DNA from 2 places in the Xenorhabdus sp. KJ12.1 genome. Region 2 is predicted to be linked to the other one. Evidence: riboswitches for the same ligand, from Rfam matches in the RefSeq annotation. Region 2 holds a riboswitch; the other holds the start of a gene.
What was found. Region 2 has a riboswitch for thiamine pyrophosphate ahead of thiD (bifunctional hydroxymethylpyrimidine kinase/phosphomethylpyrimidine kinase). Riboswitches for the same ligand answer to the same signal wherever they lie in the genome.

Region 1 (8,001 bases), on a different contig from region 2:
TTATATTCAGGTAAATATCGTCCTGCCTGCCGCATCATCCATACCGGAGTGATATCAACTGGCTGACGCAATAAGGCACGCAGATAACGGTCGTTTTTCAACTCATTCATGACAGGCTCCCTTGATTATCGACAAAAAGCGCCCGCATGATAACACGTCAAAAGCCTAACTTCCGTCGTGACTGCCAATAAATAAACGTTCGGTCATCAATCAACAACCTAAGATGAAAAAAATTTATGTATGGGTTCACAAAACCAGGAACAAGAGCTAGGCACTCCGGTCTATTGCTCTCATTATGTTAACCTTGTGTTACAGATATGTAGCGCACAGGCAATCTGGTATCTCACATTGCCATAATCCTTCACCGTTCGCGCTTTTCAGTTAATCGTTGGATGAATTGGTTTACGTTAGTTAATTGACAGTCGTTAATGGGCTTTAGTTAAGCGGCCATCGTCACTCGACTGTCTCAAAGCTCTTATAAAGTCATTTTTATTGATAAATAACCTATAAAATTTACATGGAGGAGTTTCGACTGATGCGTTTATCCATTTTAGTACTGGCTATTGGCTTAGCATTAGGCACTCAGGCACAAGCCGAAGAAAATAAACGGGGCTCTGGCCACACTAGCGTATCTGGTGGTCAGATAAAGGAGGTAAGTGTGATCAATGAAGTTGACCAACAACAAGATAAGAATAATCCTTTCTTCTATACCAGCGTACTCCCCTTCCAGGCTCCTCCGTTTGATAAAATAAAAGAAACAGACTACTCACCTGCAATCACGGCCGGTATTAAACAGAAGCTGGAAGAAGTGGAGAAGATCGCCAATAATCCCGCCCCGCCTGACTTTGAAAATACCTTTATCGCACTGGAGAAATCCGGCACAACGCTGGAGCGGGTAACAAACGTATTTTGGGCGATGACCTCAGCCAATACGACTGACGGGTTACAAAAACTCAGTGAGGAAATGTCACCAAAGCTGGCGGCAATGAATGATGAGATTATGCTGAACAGTAAACTGTTCAATCGCATCAAAACCATTTACCAACAGCGCGAAAAACTGAATCTGGACGCAGAATCGCTCCGTCTGGTAGAAGTCATTTATAAGCAATTCGAATTAGCGGGTGCCAATTTATCTGATGCTGACAAAATAAAAATGAAAGCATTAAATCAGGAATCGGCAACCCTTCGTACTCAATTTACCAATAAATTGTTAGCAGCAACCAAAGATGGCGCTCTGACGATTAAGGATAAAACTCTGCTGGCCGGGCTATCCGATGGCGAAATGGCTGCGGCTGCACAGGCTGCCAGTGAGCGTAAGCTGGATAATCAATGGTTGTTCGTATTACAGAACACAACCCAACAACCGATTCTGCAAGATCTGAAAGATCGCGATACACGTAAGGCGTTATTCGAAGCATCGTGGAACCGAGCGGAAAAAGGGGATGATAACGACACACGCCAAACGCTGTCCCGATTAGCGAAAATCCGTGCTGAGCAGGCTAAGATACTAGGTTTCAAAGATTACGCATCATGGAAGCTGCAAAGCCAGATGGCAAAAACACCGGAAGTCGCATTGAAGTTTTTACGTGATATTGTCCCTGCTGCAACTGCACGCGCTGAACGTGAAGCAAAAGATATTCAGGCCGTGATTGACCAGCAAAAAGGCGGCTTCAAAGTGGAAGCATGGGATTGGCCGTTCTATGCCGAACAGGTACGCAAGGCAAGGTATGATTTGGATGAGTCCCAGATTAAGCCCTATTTCGAACTGAATAACGTCCTGAATAACGGCGTGTTCTACGCCGCCAACCTGCTATATGGCATTACCTTTAAAGAGCGTAAAGACATTCCGGTTTATCATCCCGATGTCCACGTGTATGAAGTTTTCGATAAGGACGGGCAACAACTGGCGTTGTTCTATTCCGATTACTTTAAGCGTGACAATAAAGCCGGTGGCGCCTGGATGAGTAATTTTGTCGATCAGTCCAGACTCTTCGGAACCAAACCGGTAATTTACAACGTTGCCAACTTTACTAAACCGGCTCCGGGCCAGCCAGCACTGTTATCGTATGATGACGTGATCACAATATTTCATGAATTTGGACATGCATTACACGGCATGTTTGCTGATCAGGAATACCCGACTCTGTCAGGAACCAGTACTGCTCGTGACTTTGTGGAATTCCCGTCACAAATTAATGAATACTGGGCCCGTGATCCCAAGGTATTTGCGAATTACGCCAGACATTACCAAACTGGCGAAGTCATGCCGCAGGCACTGATGGATAAAATCAATCAGGCGGATAAGTTTAACAAAGGTTATCAAATGACCGAGTTACTATCAGCCGCACTGCTGGATATGCACTGGCATATGCTGGCCGCAGATAAGCCGCAGCAGGATGTGAATAAATTTGAAGCCGCGTCTTTGCAAGAAGACAATATCCACCTCAACTACGTGCCACCGCGCTACCGTTCCAGTTACTTCAAACACATTTGGGGCGGTGGTTATGCTGCCGGTTATTATGCCTATCTGTGGACAGAAATGCTGGCCGACGATGCGTTTGCATGGTTTACCGAGCATGGCGGTCTGACAAAAGAAAACGGTCAGATTTTCCGCGATAAGATACTGTCACGCGGTAATAGTACAGATCTGGAAAAACTGTATATCGACTGGCGAGGTAAGCCACCAAGTACTGAATCTATGCTGAAAAACCGGGGTCTTACGGAACAAAAATAATCAAATATAGTTAAAGGCTGAGAGTTACCTGATAGAAAAAATCGGGTAACTCTCATGATTTGTAAGTATTCACTATCAATACTGGCGACAGCTCTGACGACATAGTGCGACCGTTTCCTCAATCAGACGGCGGGCAATCGTATCAGGCCCGGGGATCAGGGGAAGATCATCATATCGATACCAATCCGCACTGATCAGCTCAACGGGGTCATGTTCAATATCACCACTCTCATAATCAGCCAGAAACCCCATCATCAATGAATGAGGAAAAGGCCACGGTTGAGAAGTCACATAACGCAGGTTACGGATTTTTATTCCACTCTCTTCCATCACCTCACGATGTACCGTCTCCTCCAGTGTTTCACCCACTTCCACAAACCCAGCCAGCACGGTATGAATACCATTGCGATGACGCTGATGTTGTGCCAGTAGAATGTGATCTTCACGGCGGATACCCACAATAATGCAGGGAGCAATTTGCGGATAATAGCGTTCATCGCAATGGTGGCACAGGCAGGCCCACTCGTGCTCAGTCTGCTGCATTTCATGACCGCAATACCCACAGTAACGATGTGAGCGGTAAAACTCCGCCAACTGGACTCCGCGCCCTACCAACTGAAATAATTGAGGATCCTGTTCTGCAATCCGGCGGGGAGAATACATCTCTGATGCCATCTTATGACGGATGAGCCACACTACTTCTCCCAACCACTCGCCAATCACGTAGGCGACAAGGCCCTGCAATGACCAGCTCTCAGCAGTACCCAGTGGTAAGTCTCCCTGCGGAAGCCAAACTCTGTTTTCAAGACTGACAATCCACCAGCCTCGTTCTATACCTGTCAGTTTTTTTTGCATCATTGGTTCCATCATGTGTTGTGTCATATGCTGCGTTAATTAAGAATATATTAACCAAGTCAGTGTTAATTAAATGTTAACCAAGATTAACATCATTACAGCATACTCCTCTTCATCGTATTCTGTCTGCAATCTGTTATATTAACAATGCTTCTGAATGTGCATATTTTCGGGTGTTCATTAAGCCGTAGCAATAAAATATTTGATTCTCTTTCAATCGACCTTATCCTGTCGATTTCAGATTTGAGGAATAACAACTATGTCACAGCAGGTTGCCATATTTGATCTGGACGACACCCTGATCCGTGGGGATTCCAGTCTACTCTGGACGAATTATTTATGGGAAAAGCAGATCATTACTGACCCCCGCTTTATAGAAGCAGACCAGAAAATGATATCGGATTACAGTGCAGGGAAACTGAATATGCAGGAATATCTGTCAGTCAGTTTACAAGCCCTCTGCCAAATACCCCATGAACAAGTTGATATCTGGCTGACAGATTTTGTAGAAACGACAATCAAACCTCTCTTCTACCCCGCAGCGAAAACACAATTAGATATTTACCGCCAACAAAATATTCCCGTCATTATCATTTCTGCTACTGTTTCTTTCGTGGTGAAAAAAATCGCGGCTGTATTTGGCGTAAAAACCGCCATGGGGATTGATATGGTCATGAAAGATGGCTGTTATACCGGCGATATTGAAGGTGTCCCAACTTTCCGGGAAGGGAAAGTTACCCGCTTACAGCAATGGCTGACAGAACAGAATTTATCGCCACAACATATCTCTTTTTACACAGACTCATCGAACGACTTGCCGATGTGTTTCTTTGCCAGTGAAGTATTTACCGTGAATCCGGATGTAAAATTGCAGTCAGCAGCAGAAAAACATGGTTGGAAGCAATTGAGCTGGGCGTTAGCGCCACGGAATTAATATTAATACCTGACATCGGGCCAATACAAAAGGCTCGGTTTTCCGGTTGCAGTTTCCATAATCCCCTTTATACTCTGGGGTGTTTTCTTGTCGGAGTGCCTAGCGTTCAGCGTATATCACGGTGGACACAGGCTGAGACCGTTTATTCGGGATCCGCAGAACCTGATCGGGCTAATACCCGCGAAGGGAACAAGAGTAATCCCTCTGCTGATATGCTTTATTGCTTCTGTACAGATCTTCTGCCAGATAACACTGTTCAGCAATCATCATTACTCCCTGCGAGCTCCAGACAAGCAATTTTCTCAACTTAAGCCTGATTACAGGCGATCACACAGTCAGGAATTTGCTATGTCTAATGCTATTACTAATGATACCGTCACCTCCAGCGCAGATATTATCCCTACAACTGATATCTCCCCTAAAACTCATCCGGCACGTCCACGTAAAGCCCAACGGGATGCCGCACAGGAATTTATCAATTCAATTCAGGGTGTTACCTTCCCCAATTCACGTCGTATCTATCTGGAAGGTTCACGCGAGGATATTCAGGTTCCTATGCGTGAAATTCAGGTATCTCCTACACTGGTTGGCGGGACAAAAGAAGCGCCCCAATTTGAGGAAAATGAACCCGTACCTGTTTATGATACTTCCGGCCCTTATGGCGACCCTGAAGCCGTACTGGACGTACACGCAGGTTTACAGAAAATCCGCCAGCCGTGGATTGAAGAGCGCAATGACACAGAGCCTGTCACAACCCTCAGCTCTGATTTTACCCAACAGCGCCTAGCGGATGCCGGACTGGATCATCTGCGTTTTCACCATCGTCCCCACCCTTTGAAAGCGAAAATTGGCGAACGCGTTACCCAATTACACTACGCTCGTAAAGGCATTATCACGCCGGAGATGGAATTTATCGCCCTGCGGGAAAATATGGGGCGTGAACGTATCCGCGGTGAAGTGCTTCTCCAGCAGCATCCGGGGCAAAGTTTCGGTGCCAACTTACCGGAAAACATTACGCCGGAATTTGTGCGACAGGAAGTCGCTGCGGGCCGTGCGATTATTCCTGCCAACATTAACCACCCAGAATCTGAACCGATGATTATCGGGCGCAATTTTCTGGTGAAAGTGAATGCCAATATCGGTAATTCTTCCGTCACCTCTTCCATTGAAGAAGAAGTTGAGAAGCTGATCTGGTCTACCCGCTGGGGCGCGGATACCGTAATGGATCTTTCCACCGGGCGCTATATCCACGAAACCCGTGAATGGATACTGCGTAATAGCCCGGTGCCAATTGGTACAGTCCCCATCTATCAGGCGCTGGAAAAAGTCAATGGCATTGCGGAAAACCTGACGTGGGAAATGTTCCGCGATACGTTACTGGAACAGGCGGAACAGGGAGTCGATTACTTTACTATTCATGCCGGCGTTCTGCTGCGCTATGTTCCGATGACCGCCAAACGACTGACAGGCATTGTTTCCCGTGGTGGCTCCATTATGGCGAAATGGTGTCTCTCTCATCATCAGGAAAACTTCCTCTATACCCATTTCCGTGAAATTTGTGAAATCTGTGCCGCCTACGATGTTTCCCTTTCTCTGGGAGACGGCTTACGTCCCGGTTCCATTCAGGATGCCAATGATGAAGCACAGTTTTCCGAACTACATACACTGGGTGAACTGACCAAAATCGCCTGGGAATATGATGTTCAGGTGATGATCGAAGGGCCGGGACATATTCCGATGCAATTAATCCGCCGCAATATGACGGAAGAACTGGAACACTGCCACGAAGCGCCTTTCTACACATTAGGGCCACTGACAACCGATATCGCGCCGGGTTATGACCATTTCACCTCCGGTATTGGTGCAGCTATGATTGGCTGGTTCGGCTGTGCCATGCTCTGTTATGTCACGCCTAAAGAGCACCTTGGCCTGCCAAACAAAGAAGATGTGAAACAAGGGCTAATCACGTACAAAATCGCAGCTCATGCGGCAGATTTAGCGAAAGGCCATCCCGGTGCTCAAATCCGCGATAACGCCATGTCAAAAGCGCGTTTTGAATTCCGCTGGGAAGACCAGTTTAATCTGGCCCTTGATCCTGACACCGCCCGCGCTTATCACGATGAAACATTACCTCAGGAATCCGGTAAAGTTGCCCATTTCTGCTCCATGTGCGGGCCGAAATTCTGCTCAATGAAAATTACACAGGATGTGCGGGACTATGCCGCAAAACTGGAACAACAATCGGGTATGGAACAGATGTCCGAAGAATTTCGGATACATGGCAGCGAACTGTATCACCGGGCTGAGGATATCAACGATGTTAAATCAGTCTGAAGCGATTTTATCTGAAACCGTTTGCCCTGAAACAGCCTCCTTTGCTCCAACCGAACACCGGTTGGGGTTATATCCCGTGGTGGACTCACTGATATGGATTGAGCGGTTACTGGAAGCCGGTATCAGAACGCTGCAACTGCGTATTAAAGATCTGCCCGAAGATCAGGTAGAGCATGACATTCGGCAGGCGATTGCGTTAGGGAAGCAATACAACGCGCGCCTGTTTATCAACGACTACTGGCGTCTGGCAATCAAACACCATGCTTATGGCGTTCATCTGGGGCAGGAGGATTTAGATATTGCTGATCTCAGTGCCATCCGACAAGCCGGGCTTCGGCTGGGGATCTCCACTCATGACGAGCAGGAACTGGCGCGGGCAAAAGCCTTGCGCCCATCCTACATTGCACTGGGGCATATCTTCCCGACCACAACCAAAGAGATGCCCTCATCACCACAGGGTTTAATCGCCCTGAAACATCAGGTAGCACTCACCCCTGAATTCCCGACAGTGGCTATTGGTGGTATTTCACTGGAACGAGTCCCTGATGTGGTCGCGACCGGTGTCGGTGGTGTAGCGCTGGTCAGTGCTATCACCAAAGCAAAAGACTGGCGACAGGCGACAGCCAGGTTGCTTCATTTAGTTGAAGGGACATCTGACAAAAACGTTGAAGAAAATGATCGGAGGCGCTTATGTTGAACGATCAGGAATTTATGCGATACAGCCGTCAATTATTACTGGAAGATATCGGCCCGGACGGGCAGGAAAAATTAAAAAACGGCAAAGTGTTAATCGTCGGGATGGGGGGATTAGGCTCTCCTGCCTCACTCTACCTCGCGGCAGCAGGAGTAGGGCACCTTTATCTTGCCGATGATGACAAATTACATATTTCAAATCTGCAACGTCAGATCCTCTATCGCACGGCTGATATTCCCGCAGGTAAGGCCACTCTGGCGGCACAAAAACTGGCTGATCTGAACCCATTGGTTAATACAACCGTTATTAATGAACGACTGGATAAAAAATCACTGACAAACCTCGTCCGGCAGGTCGATCTGATACTGGATTGTAGCGATAACATGGCAACCCGACATGCTATTAACGCCGCCTGTATCGAAACTGGTAAACCTCTTATCAGTGGCAGCG
Region 2 (8,001 bases):
ATATGATATTCCTCGAACGTAACCATACTGCTGGTTTATTCATTTTACGTATTGCAGCATTAGCCATGGTGATGTTCGGTACAATGGCGGAAGTGCCTTTAGTCTGGAATATGGCAAACGTATCCATGGCCTGTATGGCTATTGTGAACCTGATAGCTATTTTCTTGTTATCAGGCATTGCGCTGAAATTGGCTAAAGACTATAACCAGCAGAGAAAAGCAGGGCAGTTACCAACATTTGATATTAATATGTATCCGGAACTCCAAAAGCAGATTGAAGAAGGCATTTGGGATAATGAGCCGGCTCAGAAGAATCAAAAACGTAATAGCTGAAATTAAGACCAATATTCATTATTAGTAAAATAAAATGGATAAACATATTAGCCGGATATTCCAGATTCAAATGGAAGTCCGGCTTTTATGTTATTGTAAAAATGGTATAACGCATAGCATTCCAGCCGATAAAAAGACAGCATCTATTCTAGTTTCATCTACTATATAGTGACATTATTCAATTTTTCTTCTGTTATTGTATAAATATGATGAGAAAAATCTTAGTAGGTGTGCTTATTACGCTATTGATTGGTTGTAGTCGGCAATCCCCATTGGAAGAAAGGAATGATTATCTTATTGATCATTTTTATTCGTATTCGACAAAAAAGAATATTGAATCAGTTAAGTTTTTGGTTATACATTATACGGCCTTGAATGAGAAGCGTTCTTTACGGGCTCTGACTGGCGGTAATGTCAGTGTCCAGTATTTGATTCCCGCTCATCCCAAATATAAAAATAATGAACCGATTATTTTTCAATTATCTTCTGAGGGAGAAAAAGCCTGGCACGCTGGCAGAAGTGAGTGGAGGGGATATAAAAATTTAAATAATTATTCTATCGGCATAGAAATAGTTAATTGTGGATTTAAAAAATACTTTCTTAAAAAAGAGTGGTGTGAATATCATCCAACACAAATAGATGCCTTGATCCGACTGACAAAAGATATTATCCGTAGGCATAAAATTGAAGCTGTAAATGTGGTTGGTCATAGTGATATCGCCCCACTTCGGAAAGAAGATCCCGGGCCTGTTTTTCCATGGCATACTCTTTATGAAGAAGGGATCGGGGCCTGGCCTGATGTTGATACGGTAAGTAAATATTTAGCTGACAGAGCGCCAGATACGCCTGTTCCCGTTATCAGAATACAAAAAGCACTGGCTGTTTATGGGTATTCTATTCCTCAGACAGGCTATCTGGATGTGCATACGCATAAAACGATCCGGGCATTTCAGATGCATTTTCGTCCATCAGATATTCAGGGTTATCCCGATGCAGAAACGGAAGCGATAGCATTAGCCTTAGTTGAAAAGTATAAATTAAATGAAAACTAATCTCGTTACGGTACTAAGGAAGATGGTTGAGAAGTTAGTAAAGTAGCGGCCTGATATTGACGTCAGGCCGCATAATTTATCTTATGATTAGCAATTGTAAGACAGGTGTAATGGAAGTTTAACTTCAAGCTCTATATCTGTACTTTGACGAAAATCGTAAGGTGTAATGCCATATTCTTTACGGAACATATAAGTAAAGTGGGATTGAGAGCCGAAGCCGAAATCCAGCGCAATATCAAAAATGGGTTGGGAACTGTTCTTCAGAAGATGTACAGCACCAGCCAGCCGACGTTGACGTATGTATTTACCCAGTGAGATCCCGGTGACTTCCTTGAATATTTTCTGCATGTGCCAAAGCGAATAGCCAGAGTAAGCAGCAAGTTCTTCAAGATGGATGACACGACCAAGGTGGTTTTCTATCCATTTACTCAGTGCGCATACAAGTGCTAAGTGATTATCCTGTGGCATTACAATTATAAATTGGTTAAAGGTGATGGGAAGTATACACAACTTCTTTTCAAGATTTTAGTTTTATACATAATCGACAATCGAGAGTTAATTTTACTCTTATCGGGCCTGAATATGCATTACAATCACAAAGGGATGAAGAGTGAATTAGTATGCGTTTCCGGTATTTATTCTTTGTGAATGATGTTTTAATATTCATCTGATTTGAATGAGTAGACTAAATATTGAGTCAAAATCAGAGTCTGACACGATAGCAATTAGTGTCAGAGTAGTTTGGGTATGATAGATCGCGCAAAAATTGAAGGAATCTAAGGTTTCTTCAGCCAGTTCAGGTCCAAAACGACAAATAAAATAGTTTAAACAGGTTCTATACCCAATGGATTTCGGGCTGCATTGCAGCGGTGAGTAAACTAAGCCAACACAGAAATGGCCTGAAAGACGACGGATATAATTATCGAAATAAGAGGACTAGATGACGGGGCATATACAACAGTCGACGCTTAAGCGTGGTTTAAAGAACAGGCATATTCAGCTTATTGCACTCGGTGGCTCAGTAGGGACAGGGTTATTTTTGGGAATTGCCCAAACGATAAAAATGGCCGGGCCTTCAGTGCTTCTTGGGTATGCTATTAGTGGTTTTATTGCATTCCTGATAATGCGCCAGTTGGGGGAAATGGTTGTTGCAGAGCCAGTAGCAGGTTCTTTTAGCCACTTTGCTTATAAATATTGGGGTAATTTTGCTGGTTTTCTATCCGGTTGGAATTACTGGGTTATGTTTATACTGGTTGGAATGGCGGAGCTCACAGCTGTCGGTATGTATATTCAATACTGGTGGCCTGAAATCCCAACGTGGGCTTCAGCAGCAATATTCTTTGTGGTGATTAATTCTGTCAATTTAATTAATGTCCGGCTCTATGGGGAGGCAGAATTCTGGTTCTCTATGATTAAAGTCGGAGCTATTATCGGCATGATCCTCTTCGGTTCTTACTTACTCATTAGTGGAACAGGAGGGCCGCAGGCCAGCGTAAGCAATTTATGGCAGTATGGCGGTTTCATGCCTAATGGTGCTGCGGGTCTGATCACAGCAATGGCCGTAATTATGTTTTCATTCGGTGGATTGGAAACCGTAGGAATTACGGCGGCAGAAGCTGAAAATCCAGAAAAAAACATCCCGAAGGCAACTAATCAGGTTGTGTACCGTATTTTACTGTTTTATATCGGTTCGTTGTTCATTCTGTTGTCTCTTTACCCGTGGATAAAAGTTGTTGAGGGTGGAAGCCCATTCGTTCTGATTTTCCATAATTTGGATAGCTTTTGGGTTGCTAATGCCTTGAATGTTGTCGTGCTGACTGCAGCGCTGTCGGTTTATAACAGCGGCGTTTATTGTAACAGCCGAATGTTATACGGCTTGGCTAAGCAGGGGAATGCACCACGTATTCTGACCAAAGTGAATAAGCGCGGTGTTCCGGTTTTATCAATTGCATTGTCAGCTTTGGCAACATCGATAGGTGTATTAATTAACTATGTTATGCCGGGTAAGGCATTTGAGCTTTTGATGGCATTGGTAGTGACAACCTTAGTTATTAATTGGATTATGATTTGTGTGTCACACCTGAAATTTCGGGCTGCAAAGGATGCCGAAGGGGTTAAAACAAGTTTCAGAGCATTCTGGTATCCATTTGGTAATTTCCTGTGTCTGATATTTCTGGCTTGTATTCTTATTATTATCCTGACGATACCTGATATACGTATATCTGTTATCCTCATGCCATTCTGGATTGGAGCATTGTGGGTTGGTTATTTATTTTCCAGATCCAATAAAGCAAAGACATAACTTGATAGTTTTAAAATGAGTATACTTTATCAGCCGGGCATATGCCCGGCTGATTTTTTTATAATGAATCTAATTTTATTAATCCCTGATAACAAAATTTTATTACATGAGAAAACTATGTGAAAATTTAAACTACAAAAATTGCATATAAAATGAATGTTATCCATTTTTCTCCATAAAATGTTTGCACTGAACTAATATCCGTGTAATAGGCTGCTTAAAGCTCAGTTTTTCTTGGGCTATAAACATGAAGTCAGCTTCTGACATATTTAAATAATAAAGGACGTCTATAAATTGAATAAAAGGGAATTCAACTGAACAATCTTTAATAAAGGATATACAAAATATAAAACAGCTGAATTTGGAGCAGTCATATTACACTCTCAGGTGTTAACAAATATACTCCATTCTTTTATCGCTTCTTCAATAAAGTTTAAAAGTTATAACTCTCTGCTGTATCTCTTAATAAGCGTGATAAACAGAATTATATATCAAAAAAATCAAAATACTTTCCAAGGGTTAAAATTCTATTTCTTTTTTAATTCATGGTGTTATGTAATATAAATACTTCTGGTTGACGTTAAATAAAAAGCAGATATTAATAATTTGAAATATGTGCTTTAGCTCGTGCCGCTGAAAAAAATGGCTTGCGATTATATAAAGAGTATGTGATAAAACACATGGGTAAACGAAGTACTATTTCTGTTAATGAATAGCAGCAATGAATACGGGTTCGTTTCTTTTTAATGCCAATCGGCTAATAAAGTGATTCAAAGGAAATTTTTGAAATGGCAAAAATCACTGGTACTGTGAAGTGGTTCAACGAGTCTAAAGGTTTTGGTTTTATTACTCCAGCTGATGGCAGCAAAGATGTATTTGTACATTTTTCTGCAATTATGAAAGATGGATTTAAAACATTGTCTGAAGGCCAACAAGTTGAGTTTGAAATTCAGGATGGTCCTAAAGGTCCAGCTGCTGCAAACGTGACAACTTTATAGTAATAAAAAGTAATTAAAAGTAATAAATTTATTTTTGCTGGTATTTTCATTGCCAGCTGAATATATATCGTTAATCTGTTTCATTATTTAACGATAACATATTGCAAATATCACTCTATTGGGATACTAATAGAGTGATTTTTATTTTGGCTCGGGGCGTTCTTAATTGAACTGAGAAGTACCCGTATTACCTGATCTGGATAATGCTAGCGTAGGGAAGTCTCGGTATATCCCATATCCGACAGATCTTGAAAGGCAACTTGAAAGAGAGTGGGTATTTTGATTGCCGCTTTTCCTGAGCTGGTCGCAGGAATCATCATCATGTCAATTCATTCATTGACCATTGCAGGAACTGATCCTAGCGGTGGTGCCGGCATTCAAGCCGATTTGAAAACCTTTTCTGCACTTGGCGTTTATGGCACAACTGTGATTACCGCCCTCGTTGCGCAAAATACCACTGGAGTGCAAGCAGTTTACGATATTGACCCAAGTTTCCTTGCTACTCAACTTGAGTCTGTGCTTTCAGATGTCAGGATAGACAGTATTAAAATTGGTATGTTATCGAATGTTGCTAATGTAAAAGTTGTCGCGGAAATGCTGCAACGTTACCCAGTTCCTTATACTGTACTGGATACAGTGATGCTGGCGAAGAGTGGAGATCCGTTACTGTCGGAAGAAGCTGCCACAGTTATGACAGAGTTACTACTACCTGTTGTTTCTTTAATTACTCCCAATTTACCTGAAGCGGCAGCACTGTTGAAATGTTCTTCTGCGGAAACAGAAGATGAAATGTTGCAACAAGGGCGAAAATTATTATCAATGGGTTGTCAGGCAATTCTGTTGAAAGGGGGGCATCTGGCTGACGGAGAAAGTCCTGACTGGTTGTTTACGCCTGAAGGAGAATGGCGTTTTACTGCTTCCAGAGTTAATACCCACAATACACATGGCACGGGTTGTACTTTGTCGGCGGCTCTTGCTGCATTACGACCACGTTATGAAGATTGGCAGAGCACAGTGCCAATTGCAAAAGCTTATTTACACAATGCCTTAGTGCAGGCAGATAAATTAGACGTGGGAAAAGGGATAGGGCCGGTACATCATTTCCATCAATGGTGGTAGTTACTGACCGTGAAAATGGGGATATAGCTATCCCCATATCTAATTTCTTTATTATTCAATTAATTATCCTGATTTTATCAGGCTATAGTGACGCTTTTGTCGAGGTAGACATCCTGTACTGAGTGGATCAGGGCAACGCCTTCTTTCATTGACTTCTTAAATGCCTTGCGCCCAAGAATTAACCCCATGCCTCCAGCGCGTTTGTTGATGACCGCAGTACGGACTGAATCACTCAAATCATTGGCACCAGAAGCTCCGCCGGAATTGATTAGGCCGGCACGCCCCATGTAACAGTTAGCCAACTGATAGCGAACTAAATCGATAGGGTGTTCTGTTGTTAATTCAGTATAGACACGTTTATCTGTGTGCCCGAAACCAATAGCAGTATAACCGCCATTAGTTTCCGCCATTTTTTGCTTAACAATATCAGCACCGATAGTGGCTGCCAGATGGTTTGCCTGACCGGTTAAATCGGCACTTGTATGGTAATCAACGCCATCTTTTTTGAAGGCAGAATTACGTAAATATGCCCACAGTACTGTGACCATTCCTAATTCATGAGCACGTTCGAAAGCAGCAGAAATTTCTTCTATCTGGCGGCGTGACTCATGAGAACCATAATAAATCGTTGCACCAACTGCAACTGCACCCATGTTAAATGCCTGTTCAACGCTGGCATATAAAGTCTGATCATATTCAGCGGGGTAGGTCAGAGTTTCATTGTGATTCAGTTTCACCAGAAATGGAATTTTATGGGCATAGCGGCGGGAAACAGATGCCAGAACACCATAAGTCGAAGCAACGCAATTACATCCTGCTTCAATTGCTAATTCAACAATATTTTTGGGGTCAAAATAGAGCGGATTTGCTGCAAAAGAGGCACTGGCTGAATGTTCAACTCCCTGATCAACCGGCAGAATCGAAAGATAACCAGTTCCTGCCAGACGCCCATGATTAAATAAAGTTTGCATTGAGCGCAATACCGCGTTTGGCCGATTGTTTTCGATCATTACACGATCAACAAAATCTGCACCCGGAATGTAGAGATTTTCACGTGGAATAGTGGAACATTGATGCTGCAATAAACTTTCTGCGTCTTTTCCTAACAACTTCACGATATCAGTCATGTTTAACTCCAGTTTGCAAAAGGCGCTACTGATTGTTGTTTATATTTGCATGGAGTACAAGGTGAGCAGGAAGGGAAGATGTAGTGGATCGCTTCAGTTGAGATTATACCCGTCGTCTTTCAAGTTGCCTCTTTGTTGGTTGTACTCATTTCCAGTCATCCAATGGCCTGGATTCATTCCCTTGTCGCTGCGATGTAACTTGGAACCATTGGGTATATTTTTCATAGTTAATGTTATGTTTATTAAAATTTAATTATTTCCCTCCTGTCATGCATGTGTATAGTGAGATAATATCAATCGACTCTGTTGGAAATAACTATCTCAAGGTGTTTTTCTAAAAATTCCTTCAGTATGTTGAATAAATATGAGTGATATTTATTCAAACCGATTTTTTTATTTACAATTAATTTTGTAATGGGTAGTGAGATAATTATTATTGACTGGATAAACTCAATAACTAGTAATTCAGTTAATGATTTTTTCTTGCTGATATTACTGATGATTTTTTGAATTTTAAAATTTTCAGGAAAAGAAAAGGCTAGCCCAAGGGAGATTGAGCTAGCCAAGGAGGTGGTTCCTAGTCTTACAGTGAAACTTTTTTAGTTCTTCATTTTTCAGAATGGATGATACGAGAAATAAAATAGTATTGATGTGATCTGTTTCTAAAAAAATGGAACTATTTCTGTAAAATTCATACTGAATTATTTTTTAGGAACTGTATTTGTATGAGGTGCTCGGGTATTACCCGATTTCAGATTACGGATAAGCAGCGCGTAATTCAGTTCAATTTCTTCAGGAACAGGCAAGTAAACAATATGACCGTCACCCGGAGCAACTTCGACAACCTGATTTTTTTTGTTTGTCATTGATGCCAGTACAAAGTTGATATTGCCTGCTGGCGTCATAATTTCAAGATTGTCACCAACGAGGAACTTATTTTTTACTGCTACTTCAGCCAGCCCGTTGATCCGATTGCCGGTAAATTCTCCGACAAATTGTTGCGTCTCTGATACTGAATAACCATATTCATAGGTTTGATAGGCATCGTGAGTATGGCGACGCAAAAAGCCT

Region 1: it holds a riboswitch for thiamine pyrophosphate, as region 2 does, so the genes downstream of both, thiC (phosphomethylpyrimidine synthase ThiC) here and thiD (bifunctional hydroxymethylpyrimidine kinase/phosphomethylpyrimidine kinase) in region 2, are expected to answer to the same signal.

What each region holds. Positions count from the first base shown of each region.
Region 1 is NZ_CAWNQH010000116.1:109,491-117,491, reverse strand. It holds gene hemE (uroporphyrinogen decarboxylase) at 1-110, opposite strand, end outside; gene dcp (peptidyl-dipeptidase Dcp) at 536-2,734, shown strand; gene nudC (NAD(+) diphosphatase) at 2,810-3,589, opposite strand; gene AACS92_RS19430 (HAD family hydrolase) at 3,849-4,523, shown strand; TPP riboswitch at 4,605-4,729, shown strand; gene thiC (phosphomethylpyrimidine synthase ThiC) at 4,872-6,857, shown strand; gene thiE (thiamine phosphate synthase) at 6,841-7,554, shown strand; gene AACS92_RS19415 (HesA/MoeB/ThiF family protein) at 7,548-8,001, shown strand, end outside.
Region 2 is NZ_CAWNQH010000064.1:7,554-15,554, forward strand. It holds gene AACS92_RS08870 (alanine/glycine:cation symporter family protein) at 1-332, shown strand, start outside; gene AACS92_RS08875 (N-acetylmuramoyl-L-alanine amidase) at 542-1,384, shown strand; gene AACS92_RS08880 (helix-turn-helix domain-containing protein) at 1,472-1,852, opposite strand; gene AACS92_RS08885 (amino acid permease) at 2,325-3,686, shown strand; gene cspE (transcription antiterminator/RNA stability regulator CspE) at 4,475-4,684, shown strand; TPP riboswitch at 4,827-4,919, shown strand; gene thiD (bifunctional hydroxymethylpyrimidine kinase/phosphomethylpyrimidine kinase) at 5,006-5,803, shown strand; gene fbaB (class I fructose-bisphosphate aldolase) at 5,881-6,930, opposite strand; gene AACS92_RS08905 (hypothetical protein) at 7,224-7,496, opposite strand; gene trhP (prephenate-dependent tRNA uridine(34) hydroxylase TrhP) at 7,632-8,001, opposite strand, start outside.